One region of the Evansella sp. AB-rgal1 genome, then DNA from elsewhere that is predicted to be linked to it. Evidence: riboswitches for the same ligand, from Rfam matches in the RefSeq annotation. Region 1 holds a riboswitch; each other region holds the start of a gene.
The links. A riboswitch is a leader RNA that binds a small molecule or an ion and turns the genes downstream of it on or off. The one in region 1 is predicted to bind thiamine pyrophosphate.

Region 1 (4,770 bases):
AAAGAGAGGAAAGAATAGGTGTTTATATGAGGAACCTAAGAGCTCTTAACTACTCATTTGAAAATCTGCATGAAAAAAATATGACGTTTGAACAAGTGTTCGAAAGAATTGTTAAATTTATGAATCGTGATCCAAATGGCACATACCGACTCATGTTTGGTACGGACTCTCAAGTACATCCGAAATACACAAGGTTCGTTACTGGCATCGTCATCCAACAAGAAGGAAAAGGAGCATGGGCTTGTATTCGTAAGGTGAATATACCAAGACAAGTAAATAATCTTCAAGAGAAAATCTCATTAGAAACCTCGTTAACAGAAGAAGTTGCATCCATGTTTACAGATGAAAAAAAAGATCGGCTCATCAACATAGTTCTTCCTTATGTGTACAAAGGTGCCTCCTTTACCATCGAAGGTCATATTGATATTGGTGCAAAGAGTCGCAACAAAACGCGCATTTTCGTAAGAGAAATGGTATCACGCATTGAATCTATGGGTTTAGAACCAAAAATTAAGCCCGACTCGTTTGTAGCAAGCTCGTATGCAAATAGATACACAAAATAAGAAAAATACAGATCTATTCCCGTACAGCAAGTAACGGGATACGTCCTTTATATTTTTCAACCAAAACGGAATTATGACCATCTGCACCCTCTAAATTTCCACTTAAAAAAACTGGAGGCTCAAAACCGTTGCTAGTCATAATCTTTATTGCTTCTGCAAAGATACTATTTACTATCGTCGCTCCAACAACCGTCGACGTGGGTGCAAATGGAACCTCTATTTCATCATGGAACAAAACCGCATCACCAATCTCTGAATGATTATTAATCACTAGATCGACTACATCACCTAACCGCAGCCCCAGCTTATGACGAGGAGGCTGACTTTCTGAATATGTAATCGATGTAACACCAATAACATAAGCCCCTTTTTGTTTAGAAAACAAAGCAACATCCACTGGAACCGGGTTTCTTCCTGACGTAGATAAAACGATCATACAATCGGTTTCATGAATATCCTCACTTTGTATAAAAGAAGCAGCATAGTCATTTTGCCTCTCTAATTGGGAAGATCTGACTACGCCTTCATGGAGCATTAAAGGCTCATGAAAAATAGGCTTTATAGGAGCTAATCCCCCTGCTCGATAGAACACTTCCTCGGTTAAGATATGAGAATGACCACAGCCAAACAATTGGACAATCCCACCCCCTTGAATACTTTCCGCAATCTTCTCTGCAGCAAGTTCCATCTGTTTTTGTTCGTTTAATAAGACCATTTTAAGCTTTTCTTCTATCTTTTGAAAATACGTCGTTATCATAAATTCACCTCGTTTTTCAAAACTTAGTTTATTATAGTAGTTTCTACACTAAAGAAAGGTCTTCCTTCTCGAAAGGACTAAAGATGGCACAAATTGGTTCCTGACGTCTTTTTTCACACGTATCTTCTCTAAAAAAGACGTGACAACGTCATAACAGGTTCCGTTACCTATCGCAAAACTATCATTTACGTACCAAAATGTATGTGGAAATGTATATTAAATTGCGCTGTATTTAGCAGTGCTTTTTGTTTTAAAAAAATAACCCAGTTATACATGATTGGACCCACTCGGACTAATAAGAAAATCAGCAACATGGGTTGATATAATAGGGGGAGAAACTACCCTTATTTCCCCCTATCCAAGCTATATTCTGAAGCTTAAAAGGAAAATCTCCCCTTATTTTAAGTATCTTTGGTAATTCAAAAGGAAAAAACTTCGTATGTTGCAAAAATCAATCTTCACAATCATCCCCACTAGCTTTAAGTGCTTAATTTCACAATCTCTGGTTTCTCACTACTATCATTTTAACGTAAAAAACCATACTTCCTTTTGACAACAAGGGAAAAAGATAGTTGGGGTACATTGTCCAGTGCAAGTTTACATTTCAATCTACACTTTTGTATGTTACTTGAGTGTATAGAAATATATTGTAATATGGAAATGAAAGGACAAATGGCTTTATATCACAATAAAAAAGTGACTAGAAATTACAGAACAATTCAGTAGTCATTTTACGTTACATTTTTAATGTTTGCGATAGGTAACTTAACCCGTTACACAACGTCACACTCTCTTTTTTTCAAATCAATAGGCATCTCGCACCTTGAGGAAACTAAACATATATGAAAAATCAGCTCTCCTTTATTAAATAACGAAAGAGCACGAAACATATTGTTCGTGCTCTCACGCTGTGTGTGTATACCTGAGCTAATTGTTATTGTTACTCATGTTTTTCCCATAATAAATCTCGTCCATCTCAAGCTGTAGACGTTCTGTTATCTTGTTAATTTCATCATCCTCTAACTGATCTTTTTTCTTACCAAAAAGATAATTATTTAGATCAAAATCCTTCAACTTACATTTTGTATGAAAAATGTTTTCTTGATAAATGTTCACATCGATCATGTCGAACAATTGTTTCACTTCGTCGGGAATATAGTTTTGAATGGAGCTAATATCGTGATCAATAAATAACTTATGACCATTAATATCACGTGTAAAACCACGAACACGATAGTCCATCGTCATAATATCCGTATCAAAGGAATGGATTAAATAGTTAAGCGCTTTTAACGGAGAAATTTCTCCGCAAGTGGCAACATCAATATCTGCACGGAACGTACTAATGCCTTCGCTCGGATGATATTCAGGGTATGTATGAACAGTAATATGACTCTTATCTAAGCTCATGGTCACCGCTTCCGGTAAAGGACCTGGTGATTCCTCGAAACGCTCCGAAGGAACCTCCACAACGGGTCCTTCGGAAACTAACATAGTCACACTTGCCCCTTGTGGCACATAATCCTGCTTTGCCACATTTAGGACGTGTGCCCCAATAATATCCGCCACATTTTTCAGTATGTTTGTTAAACGATCGGCATTATACTGCTCATCAATATAAGCGATATAAGCTTCTCGATCTTTTTTCGTTTCTGTATAACAAATATCATACATATTAAAGCTGAGTGACTTCGTCAGGTTATTGAATTCATGTAATTGTACACGTTGCTCCGGTGTTAATGACAATGTGAATTTCCCCTTTACAACTTTTTATGATAAGCATAGTTACAGATAGTTCTCTGTTGTCCTACTTCTATTTATGTATGATACCCAATCATTTCCGGAAAAAAACAAGAATTGATATCGAAACTGATAACCATCTGGAATTTTAATATACTATTTGGAAGGTCTGCTAAAATATGGTTTAAATCAGTTAGTTAGTTTACATAATATTAATTATGAAAACTAAATATCTGATATTAATTTAAGAATATTAAAAAAATGGTTGAAATTATTTCTGGATCATGTATACTGAAATGGAAATGAATAGCAATAACTAGGGGGGTCCAATGAGTTGGGCTGAGAAAGAAACGCTACGAGGTTTCTTGACCCTTCGGACCTGATCTGGTTCATACCAGCGTGGGGAAGTTAGAATATGTAGTGTTTTTACATACACTTCGATCATATAAGCCGGGTCCAGCCTTATTTTTAAGGTTAGTTCCGGCTTTTTCTTATGATCATTTGAATGTCATCCCCTGCTGTGTTCTAGATCTCGTCCTTTTCACTACACAAAAAAAGGAGAGATTTTTTTATGTCCACATCATCACTTAACGAAGCAAACATTTCCATCATGTCTAGTTTTACCGGAAGCAAAAAGGTTTACGTTCAAGGCTCAAGATCAGATTTACAAGTACCAATGAGAGAAATAGCACTATCCCCTACAACAGGTAATTTTGGAGAAGAAGAAAATGCACCTGTTCGTGTATATGACACAAGCGGCCCTTACACAGATCCTGCATACAACATCAATATTCATGAAGGACTTCCCCCTCTTCGTCAGCAGTGGATTGAAGAGAGAAATGATGTTGAAGCATATGATGGTCGTGAGATTATGCCGGAAGACAATGGATATAAAGATCAACAAGATCCAAGAGCGAACCACAACGTTTTTCCAGGATTAAAACGGAAACCATTACGTGCGAAATCAGGACAAAACGTCACACAGCTGTATTATGCAAAAAAAGGAATCGTCACTCCTGAAATGGAGTTTATCGCAATACGCGAAAACTTAGATGCTGAATACGTTCGTGAGGAAGTGGCTAGAGGTCGTGCGATTATCCCCGCGAACATCAATCACCCAGAAATCGAACCAATGATTATCGGACGAAACTTCCATGTGAAAATAAATGCGAATATTGGGAATTCTGCTGTCTCCTCTTCTATTGAGGAAGAAGTAGAAAAAATGACGTGGGCTACTCGCTGGGGTGCAGACACAATCATGGATCTATCAACAGGGAAAAACATACATACAACGAGAGAATGGATTATTCGCAATTCCTCTGTTCCCGTGGGTACAGTGCCCATTTATCAAGCACTAGAAAAAGTGAATGGTGTAGCGGAAGACCTAACGTGGGAAGTGTATCGTGATACGCTTATTGAACAAGCGGAGCAAGGAGTGGACTATTTCACGATTCACGCTGGCGTTCTCTTACGTTATGTTCCATTAACAGCGAAACGACTAACTGGAATAGTGTCTCGTGGTGGATCTATTATGGCGCAATGGTGTCTATTCCACCATAAAGAAAACTTCTTATATACTCACTTTGAGGAAATCTGTGAAATTATGAAGCAATACGACATCTCCTTCTCTTTAGGAGATGGGTTACGTCCAGGTTCTATTGCAGATGCCAACGATGAAGCGCAATTTGCAGAGCTTGAAACACTTGGAGA
Region 2 (4,770 bases), on a different contig from region 1:
AAGAACGAAGATTGGTGCTAAAGCAATGATTGGGATGGTTTGAGATGCAATCAGTATAGGGTAAAACGCCTTTTCAGCTGTTTTACTAGTATTCATCCAAACTGCTAACCCAACACCTAACAGGATCGATAGAAGAAGTCCTGTTAAAATAACAGATAACGTTGCGGGAAGATGTCCTATAAGTAAGACACTCCGCAAATCCCATAGCTTTACAGCTACTTGAGTCGGTGATGGCAATATAAAAGCTAAACCTATGATTCTAGCAACAACTTCCCAAAGTACGAGTCCGGTTAGTATAAGGAGAGCTGGCGCAATATAATCTTTCCATTGTTTCATGGCAACACCCTCGATCGTAGCTGGTCGATTAAATACTCTTTTAGCTCAATAACCTTCGTCTTATGGATATCTTTTAATTGTCGAGGTCTTTCAAGAGGAACCTTCAACTCATAAAACTGCTGGATAGGAGCTTCGGTAAAAACAAATACTCGATCTGCCAAAAATAATGCTTCATCTACGTCATGAGTTATGAAGAGAACGGTAGATTTATATTTTTCCCATTGGTTTAGAAGCCATTCCTGCATGTTTAAACGAGTAATTGCATCTAGAGAACTAAACGGTTCATCCAGCAAAAGTACATTAGACCCACTTAGTACGGTTCGCAAAAAGGATACTCGTTGTCTCATACCGCCAGATAAGTCACTTGGATATTTGTTTTCTACCCCGGTTAAACCGAACTCATCAAGGAGTTGTCGCACCTGAGTTTGTGCCTCTTTTTTCGGAATTCCTTTTATCTCTAACGGCAGAGCGGCATTATCCATAATTGTTCGCCATGGCATAAGTAGATCTTGTTGCGGCATATATCCAACTTTTCCGAGACGTTTTTCTTCGTTTTCACCGTTTAATAAAATACTTCCAATAGTTGGTTGCATAAGACCTGTCACTAATTTAAAGAGAGTCGTCTTTCCTGAACCACTAGGTCCAATAATGCATACAAACTCTCCTGTATTCACTTGGAAATCAAGGTTATCGAAAATAACCTTTTCATCCGATCCTTTTGAAGGTGGATAGGTAAAGCTAATTTTTTCGAATTGTAATGCTGGCTTACTCATTGATTGGCCACATTTCCTCGTTGTAAGACATATCCCAGAACATATACTCAAAACGAGTGGTATTTAAGAAAATTTCTTCGAGTTTCTCAAGCTCCGCATCTGACTTTCCTTCTGTAAGTTCATCTAGTAGATTGATACACCATTTCGCGAGGTCGCCAAACTCGTTAGAACTGTACATTTGGATCCATTCTCCATAAAATTCATGATCACTTGCTCCAGGTACTTCATTTAACTCTTTCCCGATCTCCCAATAGCTCCACATGCAAGGTAGAAGTGCTGCAACAAGCTCCGCAAGTGTACCGTTTTGCCCAACGTGAAGCATGTAATGAGTATACGCAAGAGTCGTTGGAGAAGGATCTGCCTTTTCAAACTCTTCTTCTGAAATCCCAAACTTCTTTCCATATTCACGGTGTAACGACATTTCTTCATTTAATGTAGAATCTAATAAGTTAGCAAACTTCCCCATCGTCTCCACATCTGTTGCCTTAACCGCACCAATAGCAAACAGCTTTGCATAATCAATTAAATACAAATAATCCTGCACCATAAAGAAACGAAACTTCTCTTTATCCAGCGTACCATCCCCAATCCCCCTAACAAACGGATGAGCATGATTCTGTCTCCAAATCGGCTGCAACTTATCATATAAACGCTCACTAAACTTCATAGTCATAACGAAACACCCCTCTAATAAAATCTAAGTTTGATATATCACTCACAAACCTTTCACAAACCTTTCACCGGTCAACCATTCACCGGTCTGGTCCCCGAACTTTTGTTCCGGGACCAGACCCCCGACAATTTTGTGAACATATCCAAATTGTTCACAAATTCGTACGGTCCCAGGTCCCTGAACTTTTTGTGACAATACAAAACACACTGTATTTTCTTATTTCTTTGTATTAGCCCACTCATAAATAAACGTTAATAGCACTTTCGTATATTCCACTAGCTGTTTAATAGAAACTTGCTCATTCACTGCATGGGCATTTTGCAAATCGCCAGGACCGTATATAACTGTAGGAATACCTTCTGCACCAAGCCAACCACCGTCGGTAACAGTTGGGGAAACATCCACTACCGCTTCAGAACCTACGATACCTTGGTGCTTCTTAGCCAACAACTGAACTCCTTCATTTGCAGGATCCACCGCTAGTGAAGGGAATATCTCTCCACGATCCTCAATCATGGAAGTTCCACCCCATTCAAACCTAGGTAAATTGTCTTTCAACCAAGGATCCCCTTTTGCCACATTCAAAATATGTTCCTCAATCTCTCGACTCACTTCTTCATGATTCTCATTCGGATAAAAATGAACAGTAATCCATAATCGGCACTCATCTGCAATGAAAGCGGCATGACGTCCGCCCTCAATTACAGCAGGATTAATCGTATTTGCTCCAGGTGGACAACCAGGGTAACTCTTTGTCACTGCCCAGTGTCTTTCTAAATCTTGCAAACCTTGAATCACTTTTGTCATCTTTTCAATGGCACTAGCACCAATTAGACCACCACCAGCATGAATCATATTGCGGCGAGTTGCATCGTGAAATGTTCTCTCACTTTTAATCGTAATCCACCCAGTAATAACGCCACCTTGTCCTTGAATATGTAAATCACTCGTGTCTACCACAATCGCAAAATCTGCCTTCGCGCCACCGTTACGCTTACAGCATTGCAACGTTCCTGCTTCCCCGACTTCTTCTCCAATCACTGATTGAAATGAAAGATCACCAGGAAATTTCACTCCTTTCTCTCGAAGTAATCTCAGAGCAAAGAGTGCACCAGCTAAGCCACCTTTCATATCAGCGGCTCCACGACCAATAACATATCCATCACGGACAATTGGAGTGAAAGGGTCTAATTCCCAAGCTTCATCAGGACTTACCTCTGCAACATCAACATGACCATTAATAATGAGACTCTTATAACGCCCACTATCTGTGCCCTTTAAAAACCCCACAACATTGGGATCGTTCGGATACACATCCCACATATCAATCTCAAAACCTAGATGACTCAAATACTCAGCTACAAAGTCCTGTGCTTCTTTCGTGTTCCGAGCAGGTGGAGCAGGAGTTTCATAGGAAATGAGTGTCTTCAGTAACTCAATCATCTCATCCTGCCGAGCGTCCACATCACTAAGGAGTTCCTCTAACAAGTCTTTATTCATTCAATTTCCCCTCCTTCAAAACTGTCACAAAATCGTACAGTCCCAGGTCCCTGAACTTTTTGTGACAACATACAAAAAAGCCACTTCTTGTTGGAAAGAAGCGGCTTTAAACAACCAAATAATACATGATGCAAAGGGAAACAATGGTCTTTCCCTTTACTATGTCTTTACACTTCTTCCCTACGCTAGTGCGAACTAGATCAGGTTATAAGGGTTAAGACGATCGTCTCTCTCAGCTTTATCAAGCACCCCTAGTAGTGGTACATATGAAATTATTTAAGAGTTTTGAAAATTAACAACTCGCTTATAGTTGTATCATACTATGGAAAGTTCTTCAACTACCTATTACATTTTTTCTCTCTAAGACTTTAGAAAGATATCTAGTTAGTTCGAATTAACTGATTTAGAAAATATACCCAAATTTAATACTTTAGGATAATACTCAAAGGGAAACTGCGGTGCTAGTATTGGTGAGAAGATTCTATAAAACGCACGAAGAGGAGGTAAAATATTGTATAAGAAAAGTTGGAAAATACTTAGCATTTGTTTCCTTTCAGTAATCCTCATAATTGGACAACCAGTACTAGCAAACACAGAAGAGGAAGGTCTTATCGTAACAGACATGAACCAATTAACAAAAGAAAACCTTGTAGAAAGTCTCCTTGGTGAAGGAGTAACAGTTACGAACATATCACTTAAAGGAGTAGATGTATCTTCTGGTTTCTTTACAGGTGGAGAGGATATTATCGGTTTTGATCAAGGAATCATACTAAGTACAGGCTCTGTACATAATGTTATTGGTCCCAACACATCGGATACAATAGCATATGAAACAGGCTTACCAGGTGACGAAGATCTTGATAAATTAATTCCTGGCTATAGGACATATGACGCAACTGTACTAGAATTTGACTTCATTCCGGAAAAAGATAGTATATATTTCCAGTATGTGTTTGCATCTGATGAATACAATGAGTATGTAAATTCTTCATTTAATGATGTCTTTGGCTTTTTTATTAATGGGGAAAACGAAGCAAAGCTTCCTGGTACCGACATTGTTGTTTCTATTAATAATGTGAACGGAGGAGAGCCGTATGGAAGTGACAATGCCTCGAATCCTGAGTTTTACCGTAACAATGATATTGAGAGTGGTGCACCACTCAATACGGAGATGGATGGGTTAACAGTAGTCTTGTCTGTTGAGGCACAAGTGAACGCTGGAGAAGTGAACACAATAAAAATGGCAATTGCCGACGCAGGAGATCGAGACTTAGATTCTAATGTTTTTATTAAAGCTGGTAGCTTCACGGACCGCCCAGAAGAACCAGAGCCAGTAGAACCAGAAGTTCCTGAAGAACCTGAGAACCCATTGGAGTTTGGAGATTGTATCACTGATTGTGAACCCGCAGAACTACCAGTAACAATCACGCCTATATGTACAGAAGAGGAAGGGGTTCATGCTTGGGTAATTACAAATCCTAATGACCA
Region 3 (4,770 bases), on a different contig from region 1:
TGATATACCCCATCTTCGTCACAAGTGAATTCTGTAACCTCGTCTACACGTTCTTTAATATGGTCGGGTGCATTTTTCATGGCAACAGAATAGGTAACAAACTCAATCATCGGTATATCATTGTCGCTATCACCGATTCCCATAATTTCTGCACCAGTTAGATTAAAATAAGCTAACATTTCCTTAATACCGGAGGCCTTATTCACGTTTGCCACCATAACCTCTACATTATGTTGAGAGGAAGTAGAGGTAGTAAAAGGTATTTCTTGTTTTATCTTATCAAGATCATTTTTCCAGTTATTAATTTTTTCTTTCGTTCTTGCAAAAAAGTAAAACTTCGAAAATGTTGTTCCTTCGATTGTATTCGTCCAAGCAATTTCTTCCTTCATTGCTTGTTTTCGTGAAAGCCATTCATTAATTCCGACACCATCTGGTTTTGGATCACTAATTTCATCTTCCATAAAGCTTTTATCTCGTTTTAAAGTAATTCGATCACTTCCGTATGGAAAGAGCTCATAATAAACATTATTTTCTCCAGCCTTTTCAACAATTCTCTCTACCAATTTACGGGAAAGTGAATGCTCGAATACTACTTTTTTCTCGACATATCCAGCCATTCCGTTGGACGTAATATATCCATCTACTTGAAAACCAGATGGTACGACTCCTTCAATTTCATCGAAAGATCTACCTGTTGCGATGAAAACTAAGAATCCTTTTTTCCGTAATTGATCAATAATTTCTTTCGTATGTATGCTTACTTTATTGTAATGATTTAATATGGTACCGTCCATATCTAAAAAAATTGCTTTAGGTTTAAATTCCACTGAGAAGCCTCCTATTATGATAAAACTTACTCAATAAGTATACACGTCTCTAAATAATGTCTCAATTGAAGAAACTGCGAGAAGGTCCTTACATATATATCCATTCGTTCTAAATTGTTCACAAGAGTTCATTAGTTTGTTATCATGAGAGTTGTAAGTTTGATAATTTCATATTTTTTATGCTAGGGGTGCCATAAATATGGCTGAGAGGAAAATCCGACCCTTTGAACCTGACTTGGTTAGCACCAACGTAGGGAAGCGACTTGAATACATTAACTTGTTCATCAAGCTCGCCCCTCACTGGCGAGCTTTTTTAGTACGTTTGAGGGATTGGGTAGTGACGACTGTAAAACAATTTCAACAAAGTAGTAGTACTAGTTAGACTTTCTTAACACTGGTAAGCTTATTTTCATGGTGAACCTAAATTCAGAACGGAGGAGTAAATATGAAAGACGTATTAACTATCGGAGGGAAAGAGTTACATAATAGATTGTTTGTAGGGACAGGAAAATTTGCCGACCATAAACAAATGGGAGAAGCGATCACTGCTTCCGAATCACAAGTTGTAACAGTAGCATTACGAAGAGTCAACATGGAAGCTAAGGAAGAGGATATTTTAACAGATATTCCTGATCACATTACCCTAATGCCAAACACGTCTGGAGCAAGAACCGCAGAAGAAGCTATTCGTATTGCAAGATTAGCAAAAGCTGTTGGGATGGGAAATTGGATAAAAATTGAGGTTATCTCTGACCACAAATATCTACTACCTGACAATGAAGAAACGACGAAAGCAACAGAAGTTTTAGCAAAAGAAGGGTTCGTAGTTTTACCATACATGAGTCCTGACTTAATGGCAGCAAAACGCATGAGAGATGCAGGAGCGGCGGCAATTATGCCATTAGGTGCTCCAATTGGGTCAAATAAAGGAATTCGTATGAAGGAAATGATTCAGATCATGATTGATGAAATGGATCTACCTATCGTTGTAGATGCAGGTATCGGGAAACCTTCAGAAGCTGCGGAAGCAATGGAAATGGGAGCAGATGCTGTCTTAGTTAACACAGCAATCGCTACAGCGGCAGACCCCGTTCAGATGGCAAGAGCCTTTGATTTAGCTGTAAAAGCAGGGCGAATTGGCTACCTATCAGGATTAGGGCCTGTTTCCATGAAAGCACATGCATCATCTCCATTAACAGGGTTCTTGGGATAGGATTATCTTGTAGAGAACCTTTAGGTATATATGAAAGTGAAAATTGCGCCATGTATGATGAAAATACCTCTGGAAAAATAGGAGTTAGTACTCTTAACTATATATGCAATGAGCGTAAGTCAGCGAGACTCCAGTGGGAAGCAGAGTAGAGGCGAGACTTCGGAGCACGGAGTAGTGTAGAAGACTCGGCAGCTCCCCTAGGAAAGCGAATGGGCTGAAACGAAGGAATACAAACCAACAAAGTTAGTATTTCTAGATATTCTGATACACGCTTTTTTCAGGGTAGATTTAAAAAAGAATGTAATAACTTTGAAAATGAGAAAGACCATACAGCCAACGAAAAGGTGGTATACAATGAGTTTTTACGAAAAGTTTGTTGAAATAAAAGATTTACCATTTGATGAAATGTTTCAATCCGTGACAGGGAAAGATGTAGAACGAGTTTTAGGAAAAGAACGATTATCGGAAGAAGATTACTTTGTGCTACTATCACCAGCAGCGGAAAACTATTTAGAAGATATGGCACAAAAGGCACACCAATTAACGGTACAGCACTTCGGGAGAACGATGCAGCTATACCTTCCGTTGTATTTATCGGATTACTGTGTGAACATTTGTAAATATTGTAGCTTTAGTTTAAATAATGATTTCCCACGCCGCCGTTTATCGATGGAAGAGGTAGAACGGGAAGCGAAGGTTATCGCTAGCATGGGAATTAAGCACATTATTTTATTATCAGGAGAATCCAAGCAACATTCTTCTGTTGATTATTTAAAAGAAAGCTTGCAAGTGTTACGAAAATACTTTTCTTCTATCGCAGTAGAAATACAGCCGTTAGATCAAGAGGAGTATGAAGAATTGTTTAAGCACGGTGTCGATGGAGTTACGGTGTATCAAGAAGTATATAACGAAGAGATTTACCGTGATATCCATGTGAAGGGACCGAAAAGAGATTTTCGCTACCGCTTAGATACTCCTGAGCGAGGAGCAAAAGCAGGTCTTCGTTCGTTGAACATTGGTACATTACTAGGAATGGACGAATGGAGAAAAGAAAGCTATATTACTGGTCTTCATGCAAATTACTTACAACAGAAATTTTTAGAGGCGGAAGTAGGGGTATCGTTCCCACGTATGCGTCCTCATGCAGGAAGCTTCCAGCCGAAAGTAATCGTTTCTGATAAAAATCTTGTTCAAGCGATGCTAGCAGTTCGACTGTTTTTACCGAGATCAGGTATTAATATCTCTACAAGAGAAACGCCTGAATTCAGAGACTCGTTACTTCCGTTAGGAGTAACAAAAATGTCTGCGGCTTCATCTACAGTTGTAGGTGGTTACTCAGAGCCAGATGTAACGCAAAGTCAATTTGAGATTTCAGATGATAGATCAGTAGAAGAAATAAAAGAATTACTTAAATCAAGGGGTTATCAGCCAGTATTGAAAGACTGGGAGCTAGTCTGACACAAATTTGCCACGGACCTGGTCCCGGAACAAAGTTTCGGGGACCAGGTCCTGGAAGGTTTTGGGTCCTGGAAGGTTTTGTGAACTTTTGAAATGAGGTTGGTGTGCGGATATGGCTAATACAAAAAAATGGGAATTTCACCTTATCTCGAATGGAAAGCTCTCATTAGAGGAGTTTGCCATAAAGGCAGGGATGTTAGAGCCGTATGTTAGATATTTTCATTTGCGAGAAAAGCAACTGACTGCTAACCAACTTGCAAATGGTATAGAACTGCTTCTCCGTGAAGGGGTTCCTAAGTCCAAAATAATGGTGAATGATCGTGTAGATGTTGCAGCTGCCTTTCAGGTTGCGGGAACGCAATTAGCGTACCACAGCCTTTCCGTGGAGAGAGTGAAACAAACTTTTCCTACCCTAAAAGTTGGGACATCTGTCCATTCTGTAGAAGAAGCGAAGATAGCTGAAGCAAACGGTGCTGATTATTTGCTATATGGACATATTTTTCCATCAAAATCAAAGCCAAACTTAGAACCAAAAGGTACATCACAACTGAAGCAATTAACAGAACTAATCACGATCCCTGTCATTGCTATCGGCGGAATCACACCAGAAAATATAAAAGACACATTAGAAGCAGGCGCGAAAGGTGTCGCAGTAATGTCAGGGATACTCGAAGCGAAAGATCCAGTAACTATGATAAAATCTTATATAGAACGGGGGAAATAATGTGGAAGTTCAAGTGAATGGAAAGAAGAGTGAACTCCCTGTATCCGTAAAAACTATTACAGACTTATTAGTTCATTTTGAATTAGATAAACAAGTTGTTATTGTAGAATTAAATGAAAGCATCATTGACAAGCAAGTTCACGAAAAAACAGAAATTCAGGATGGAGATAAAATTGAACTTGTTCGGTTTGTTGGTGGTGGTTGATTACGAAGGGAAGCGTGTAGGCGTGAATAATCGTTATTCAAGACAAGAATTATTTTCACCAATAGGAAAAGAAGGGCAACAGAAAATTCAACTTAAGCATGTTCTTGTGATAGGAGCTGGAGCCCTAGGAACAGGAAACAGTGAAAACTTAGTCCGAGCTGGTGTGGGAACAGTAACGATTGTAGACCGTGATTATGTGGAGTTTAGTAACCTACAACGTCAACAGCTATATACAGAAGAAGATGCCATCCATAGAATTCCAAAGGCGGTAGCGGCGAAAAAACGTTTAAACGAAGTTAATTCTGACGTAGATGTAAGAGCTCTTGTTATGGACGTGACGAAG

Region 2: another riboswitch for thiamine pyrophosphate. It lies ahead of ACERII_RS03295 (acetylornithine deacetylase); the one in region 1 lies ahead of thiC (phosphomethylpyrimidine synthase ThiC).
Region 3: another riboswitch for thiamine pyrophosphate. It lies ahead of ACERII_RS14775 (thiazole synthase); the one in region 1 lies ahead of thiC (phosphomethylpyrimidine synthase ThiC).

The regions. Positions count from the first base shown of each region.
Region 1 covers NZ_JBGUAU010000006.1:32,377-37,146, forward strand. The annotation lists gene ACERII_RS06290 (ribonuclease H-like YkuK family protein) at 27-563, shown strand; gene ACERII_RS06295 (SIS domain-containing protein) at 577-1,320, opposite strand; gene speD (adenosylmethionine decarboxylase) at 2,248-3,066, opposite strand; TPP riboswitch at 3,369-3,483, shown strand; gene thiC (phosphomethylpyrimidine synthase ThiC) at 3,632-4,770, shown strand, end outside.
Region 2 covers NZ_JBGUAU010000003.1:98,052-102,821, forward strand. The annotation lists gene ACERII_RS03280 (ABC transporter permease) at 1-336, opposite strand, end outside; gene ACERII_RS03285 (ABC transporter ATP-binding protein) at 333-1,109, opposite strand; gene tenA (thiaminase II) at 1,102-1,776, opposite strand; gene ACERII_RS03295 (acetylornithine deacetylase) at 1,999-3,282, opposite strand; TPP riboswitch at 3,443-3,545, opposite strand; gene ACERII_RS03300 (choice-of-anchor L domain-containing protein) at 3,794-4,770, shown strand, end outside.
Region 3 covers NZ_JBGUAU010000016.1:79,048-83,817, forward strand. The annotation lists gene ACERII_RS14770 (HAD family hydrolase) at 1-827, opposite strand, end outside; TPP riboswitch at 1,002-1,101, shown strand; gene ACERII_RS14775 (thiazole synthase) at 1,273-2,040, shown strand; gene thiH (2-iminoacetate synthase ThiH) at 2,395-3,498, shown strand; gene tenI (thiazole tautomerase TenI) at 3,611-4,222, shown strand; gene thiS (sulfur carrier protein ThiS) at 4,224-4,427, shown strand; gene ACERII_RS14795 (thiazole biosynthesis adenylyltransferase ThiF) at 4,450-4,770, shown strand, end outside.